2 linked regions of the Pseudolabrys taiwanensis genome follow. The protein of the gene in region 1 interacts with the protein of each later gene in a pairwise test. Links are inferred from orthologs where the notes say so. Each region holds a gene or a part of one and is shown in the gene's direction. Other genes may lie near its edges.

What was found.
Region 2: the proteins of DW352_RS10095 (region 1) and DW352_RS07610 interact in binary tests that used the Escherichia coli proteins (3 or more experiments, as listed by UniProt). The link is inferred for Pseudolabrys taiwanensis from one-to-one orthologs.

The regions. Positions count from the first base shown.
Region 1 is NZ_CP031417.1:2,107,770-2,110,896, forward strand. The notes cover bases 160-2,970. They hold DW352_RS10095 (SufE family protein), read left to right. Parts: upstream 160-1,254; coding sequence 1,255-1,686; downstream 1,687-2,970. Other genes in these bases: DW352_RS10085 (PAS domain-containing sensor histidine kinase), read right to left, coding at 160-358; DW352_RS10090 (DUF5330 domain-containing protein), read left to right, coding at 766-1,179; DW352_RS10100 (DUF6456 domain-containing protein), read right to left, coding at 1,683-2,297; DW352_RS10105 (helix-turn-helix domain-containing protein), read right to left, coding at 2,294-2,554; DW352_RS10110 (Ros/MucR family transcriptional regulator), read right to left, coding at 2,821-2,970. Also shown: more of DW352_RS10085, read right to left, coding at 1-159; more of DW352_RS10110, read right to left, coding at 2,971-3,127. UniProt on the Escherichia coli protein: Participates in cysteine desulfuration mediated by SufS. Cysteine desulfuration mobilizes sulfur from L-cysteine to yield L-alanine and constitutes an essential step in sulfur metabolism for biosynthesis of a variety of sulfur-containing biomolecules.
Region 2 is NZ_CP031417.1:1,584,047-1,587,355, reverse strand. What follows is about bases 299-3,291. They hold DW352_RS07610 (cysteine desulfurase), read left to right. Parts: upstream 299-1,170; coding sequence 1,171-2,412; downstream 2,413-3,291. Other genes in these bases: DW352_RS07600 (VOC family protein), read left to right, coding at 2,831-3,247; DW352_RS07605 (SUF system Fe-S cluster assembly protein), read left to right, coding at 2,409-2,825; sufD (Fe-S cluster assembly protein SufD), read left to right, coding at 299-1,032. In the rest of the region: more of sufD, read left to right, coding at 1-298. UniProt on the Escherichia coli protein: Cysteine desulfurases mobilize the sulfur from L-cysteine to yield L-alanine, an essential step in sulfur metabolism for biosynthesis of a variety of sulfur-containing biomolecules.

The DNA.
Region 1 (3,127 bases):
CGACGACAAGCCAGATCGCCGCGAACGATCCGATGCCGCCGGTGCACCAGGCCACGACCGTGACGAGGCCGGTCAGCGCGACGGACGAAAGAACATGCGCGCTCTCATAGCGGCCGGTGCGCGACAGGTAATAAGCCGTGAGGATCGGCGCGATCAGCCAGCCGAACACCGCGACCTCGAGCAAGCTCGGCGCGCCGCGGAACGCAAGATAAATGGGAAAGCTGGCGAGCGCGGCGAAGCTGCCGATGAGACGCGGCGCAATGAAGGCACGATGGCGCGCCGTGGTCAGCGCATCCTGCTGCGCCACCGGGTGCACCAACGTATCGACATAGTTCCACACTGGCGTGAGGAAACTCACGGTCCCTGTCCCACGTCTTGTTGAGAACAGACGCGCCCCTTTTTCGAGCCGGGATGCTAGGCCCGGCCGGCTTAAGCGAACACTAAGGTGACGGCGTCGCGGGCCCGTGAACCCCAGGCACCGACGCGAAATGCCCGCGATTTGCCGGGCATGGTGAAATTTCTATTGCGCGCAATCATTTGTAAGGGATTTCGCCGCCCGCGCCGTTACCGATACGGTAACCAAAACGGCGCTCATCGGGCACGCCGCGCCGAATTGCGTAAAACTTTAGGCAAAGTCGATCATTTCAACTTTGAGGAAAATTCGCGTCGAAACGTCGTTGCCAAGCCAACGACACTTTCAGGCCTGTCTGGTAGGTTTTAGCTCAAAGGCGGCAGAAAGCCGTCGGGGATATCAGGGATTGGGTCATGTTCTTCCTCCTGCGGGTGGCGTTCTGGCTGGGCATCGTTTGCGTGCTCCTGCCGAGCCTCGGATCGAAATCGGATGCGCCGGAAACGCAGATCGATCCGGTGCAGGCAGTCACGCTCGCGAGCGCCGCGGTGTCTGACGCACGTGGCTTCTGCGACCGGCAACCGGACGCCTGCGTTGTCGGCGGCAAGGTTGCGGTGGCGATCGGCCACAAGGCTGAAGCCGGCGCGCGCACATTGTTCGAATTCATCAGCAGCAAGCTGAGCCAGCAACCGCAACCGGCCGAGAAGGCCGCGATGAAACCGCAACCGGGCCAGGGCACGCTGACGGAAGCCGACATGGCGCCGGCCTGGCACGCGCCGGTGCCGCTGCCGCCGCGCCGTGAAGCCCGCGCCGGGCGGCCGTCGGCCTGATTTTGCGCCGCGGAGCGCGGGCGCCTATATAGCGCGTGCGGCCGGTGCACGGCCGCGCGCACAGATATAGGCCCCATGACCGGTATCGACGAGATCATCGAGAACTTTGCCCTGCTCGACGAGTGGGACGACCGCTACCGGTACGTCATCGAGCTTGGCCGCATGCTGCCGCCGCTGCCGGATGCGGATCATAACGAGACCAATAAAGTGCGCGGCTGCGCCAGCCAGGTGTGGCTGGTCACACACGTGAAGCCTGACGGCGGCGAGGGTCCGGTGCTGACCTTCGAGGGCGACAGCGACGCGCACATCGTGCGCGGGCTGATCGCCATTCTGTTCGCGCTCTATTCGGGCAAGAGCGCCCGCAAGATCGTCGACACCGACGCCGCGGCGGTGTTCGAGCAGCTCGGGCTCAAAGAAAATCTCACGCCCCAGCGCTCGAACGGCCTGCGTTCCATGGTCGAGCGCATCCGCGCCGATGCCGGCGCGGCGCTCGCGACGGTCGCCTAATCGCGGCCGGTGAAGGCGGCGTCGTCCGCCAGCCATGTGCGAAGCGCCGGACGTGCTGCGCCTTTGACGCGTTCGCCATAGCCGTAGTGCCGCGCCAATTGCGTAAGCGCGAGTTGCAACACGACTTTGGCGGAACGCGCGGGCCACTGTCGCTCACGTTCGACGTCATCGAGCCTCTTTAAGAAGCAACACACGTCGATCAACAAACCGGAGAACTCCGGCCCGACCGCGTCGAGCGCCCGATGCACGCGCTGCCGCGCGGCGATCATCGCATCGCTTGCGGCGGCATCCGGGTTGAAGCCGGACGATGCCATGGGGCTGCTCCAATTCGACGTCGTGCGCGGCATCAGGTTCGCCATCGTGAAGTCGCGCCGCAGCCGCTCGCCGGCCTGCAATTGATGCGGCTCGATCAAGGCGCGGCCGTCACGTCCTTGCCGCCGCGCCAGCCACACCAGCGGGCTTTCGCCTTCGTCCATGACGACATCTCTGCGGCCGGTCTCGGTCGCGATCTGCCGGCGCGACAGCGCCAGATGCTGCGCGCGCTCACGCGCGATGTCCGGCGCCGGAGAGCGCGGCAGCTTTGCCGCAGCAACATTCTTCGTGCGGCTCATGCCCAGCTCTCCGCCATCTCGCGGCAAAAATCGGTCAGCAGGTTCAACATGCAATCGACCGCCGGATCGTCGCGCCGCTGCTCGACCATGCGACAGGCATAAGCGACCGTCTTATGATCGCGGCCGCACAGCCGGCCGATGGCGCTGAAGCCCAGGCCCAGAACCGCATGGCCGATATACATCGCGATCTGCCGCGCGTAGGCCGCATCCACCGGGGACCGGGTCGCCGCACGCATCTGGCCGAGCGGCACCGCCATCGTGAGGGCGACCGCCAATTCCACCCGCCGCCAGCACGCCAATTCAGGCGGTGGTCCCGCGCTTCGTGTGAAAAAGGACGTTGTCGGCACCGCCAGGCAGGTCATCGCGATCTCCTCTGTAGGACCATTTGCCTACAGACTATCGCGCGCGATTCCGCGTTGGGGATAAATTCTTTTCCGGGAAGCCAGGCGGCTGATATCGAACGGAAATTCCGGAAAAATCCTGCCGCCGCCCCGCCTTCGCCGGGCCGAACGCCGCCGGATCGTCAGCGGCCGCGGCGCCGGCGCTGCTGGCCGAGGCCCATCTGCTTGGCCAATTCCGACCGCGCGGCGGCGTAATTGGGCGCCACCATCGGATAGTCGGGGCTGAGACCCCATTTCTCGCGGTATTGCTCGGGCGTCATGTTGTATTGCGTGCGCAAGTGACGCTTGAGCGACTTGAATTTCTTACCGTCCTCGAGACAGACGATGTATTCCGGCGTGATCGACTTTTTCAGGGAAATCGCGGGCTTCAGAGGCTCGAGCGGCACCTCGGCGGCCTTGCCGGAGACGCGGCTGAGCGCGGCGTGTACC
Region 2 (3,309 bases), 520 kb from region 1 along the record:
GAGACGCGCAAGCTCGTCTTCGTCGATGGCGCCTTCGTGCCGGAATTGTCCGACCTGACGGCGGAGCCGGGATTGACCGTCGGCTCGCTCGCCGATGCGCTTGCCAAGGGCGACGCGCTGCTGACGCAGCATCTCGGCAAGACCTATCCGACCGACGATGTCGCGGTGGCGCTCAACACCGCCTTCATGGGCGATGGCGCGGTGATCCGCATTGCCGCCGGCGCCGAGATCAAGCGGCCGATCCATCTCGTTTTCGCCGCCGGCTCCGATACGCCGAGCGCCGCTTTCGTGCGATCGCTGATCGTGGTGGAGAAGGGCGCAAAGGTTGTGATCATCGAGGATCACGACAGCGCCAATACGCAAGTCAACGCCGCGCTCGAACTGATCGTCGGTGACGAGGCGCAGGTCGACTATCTCAAGCTCACGCAGGCGCGCGCGGTGCATGTGGCGAGCCTGCTCGCCAAGGTCGGCGCACGCGCGCTGTTCCGCGGCTTTGCGTTCACCGCCGACTCGAGCGTCGTGCGCAATCAGAGCTTCGTGCATTTTGCCGGCGAGAACAGCCATGCCGCCATCCGCGGCGTCAGCCTGTTGGCCGGCAAGGAGCATGTCGATACGACGCTGATGATCCGTCACGCCGCGCGCGGCTGCGAGAGTCGCGAATTGTTCAAGACGGTGCTCGACGATGAGAGCCATGGCGTGTTCCAGGGCAAGATCGTGGTCGAGCCGCACGCGCAGAAGACCGATGCGCGGATGATGACGCGGGCGCTTCTCTTGTCCGACACGGCGGAAGCCGACAACAAGCCGGAGCTGGAGATCTTCGCCGACGACGTGGCCTGCGGCCACGGCGCCACGGCCGGTGCGCTCGATCTGGGTCTCAAGTTCTATCTGATGTCGCGCGGCATCTCCGAGAAGGAGGCCGAGGCGCTGCTGATCCAGGCTTTCATCGGCGAGGCGGTGGAGGAGGTGGCGCAGGAAGGCTTGCGTGACGCGCTCATGGCCGCGGCGGTGAAGTGGCTGGAGGCGCGGCGATGAGGCGGTCCCCTTGCTCCATTCGTCCCCGCGAAAGCGGGGACCCAGCGCGGCGGATCGAAACGCTCTGCGTGTGGCCCGTGGGTTCCCGCTTGCGCGGGAACGAACGGGTGAGTGGCCGCTCCGAAGGAAAGTCGTGACATGCACCCGGCAGTGAGTAACGGCTCCTACGACGTCGCCAAGATACGCGCCGATTTCCCGGCGCTGGCGATGTCCGTCTATGGCAAGCCGCTTGTCTATCTCGACAATGCCGCCTCGGCGCAGAAGCCGCAGAGCGTGCTCGACCGGCTGACCAAGGCCTATACCTACGAATACGCCAACGTGCATCGCGGCCTGCACTTCCTCGCCAACGAAGCGACCGAGGCCTATGAGGGCGCGCGCGAGAAGGTGCGCGCCTTCGTCAATGCGTCGCGCACCGAGGAGATCATCTTCACGCGCAACGCCACCGAGGCGATCAACCTCGTCGCCTATACGTTCGGCAAGGAGCGTATCAAGGAAGGCGACGAGATCGTGCTCTCGATCATGGAGCACCATTCCAATATCGTCCCCTGGCATTTCCTGCGCGAGCGTTACGGCGCGGTGATCAAGTGGGCGCCCGTCGACGACGAAGGCAATTTCCTCTTCGAGGAATTCGAAAAGCTGCTTGGCCCGCGCACCAAGATGGTGGCGATCACGCAGATGTCGAATGCGCTCGGCACGGCCGTCCCGGTCAAGGACGTGGTGAAGGCGGCGCATGCGCGCGGTATTCCGGTGCTGGTCGACGGCGCGCAGGGGTCGGTGCATCTCGACGTCGACGTGCAGGACCTCGACTGCGACTTCTACGTCATGACCGGCCATAAGCTGTACGGCCCGACCGGCATCGGCGTGCTCTACGGCAAGTACGCGCATTTGGCCGCCATGCCGCCGTTCAACGGCGGCGGCGAGATGATCAAAGAGGTGGGGCAGGACGTCGTCACCTACGGTGATCCGCCGTACAAGTTCGAGGCCGGCACCCCGGCGATCGTGCAGGCGATCGGGCTCGGCGCGGCGCTCGACTACATCCAGTCGATCGGCAAGGCGCGCATTCGCGCGCATGAGCACGCGCTGGTCGCCTATGCGCACGAGAAGCTCGGCGCCATCAACTCGTTGCGCATCTTCGGCCAGGCCAAGGGCAAAGGGCCGATCGTCTCGTTCGAGCTGAAGGGCGCGCATCCGCACGATGTCGCGACCATCATCGACCGTTCCGGCGTCGCCGTGCGCGCCGGCACGCATTGCACGATGCCGTTGCTCGCCCGCTTCGGCGTGACCGCGACCTGCCGGGCTTCGTTCGCTCTCTACAACACCAAGGAGGAGATCGACGTGCTCGCCGCGTCGCTCCTCAAGGCGCAGGAATTCTTCGCATGACCGAAGAGACCACCGTCACCCGGCAGACCGCCGACACGCCGGCCGCCGTCGAGAAGCCGCCCCAGAACGCCGCGGTTTCCGCGTCGTCGGCGCTGCCGCAGGCCGAGCTCGATCAGCTCACCGACAACATCGTCGGCGCGCTCAAGACCGTGTTCGACCCGGAGATCCCCGCCGACATCTACGAGCTCGGCCTGATCTACCGCGTCGATATCGCCGACGACCGCACGGTCAAGATCGATATGTCGCTGACCTCGCCCAACTGCCCGTCGGCGCAGGAACTGCCGATCATGGTCGAGAACGCCGTGTCGAGCGTGCCCGGCGTGAAGGAAACCAAAGTCGACGTGGTGTGGGATCCGCCGTGGGACCCGAGCCGGATGTCGGACGAAGCCCGACTCGTGCTCAATATGTGGTGACGTGGATGCCGAAGCTGGATCGCGTGCTGGAAACCTGCCTCTACGTCGACGACCTGGAGCGGGCTGCCCGGTTTTATGAAGAGGTGTTGGATTTGCCGCGCCTTGATGGCGATGAGACCCGGTTCCGTGCCTATGACGTTGGCGGACAGAGTGTGCTGTTGTTGTTCCTCCGCGGCGGCACGCTGAAGCCGGTGACGCTGTCGGGCGGCACGGTGCCGCCGCACGACGGCAGCGGGCCGCTGCATTTCGCCTTCGGTGTGGCGGCTGATGCGCTGCCGGCCTGGGAGCAGCGCCTGAGCGACCATGGCATCGCCGTGGAGAGCACAGTTGATTGGCCGCGCGGCGGCCGCAGCATCTATGTGCGTGATCCGGATGGGCACGCCGTCGAGTTCGCCACGCGCGGGCTATGGTCGACGTACTGAGAGGCACCGAGCTTTAACGAAGACGCTTGAGTGACTACTTGAACTTTGAGCGACGATCTGCC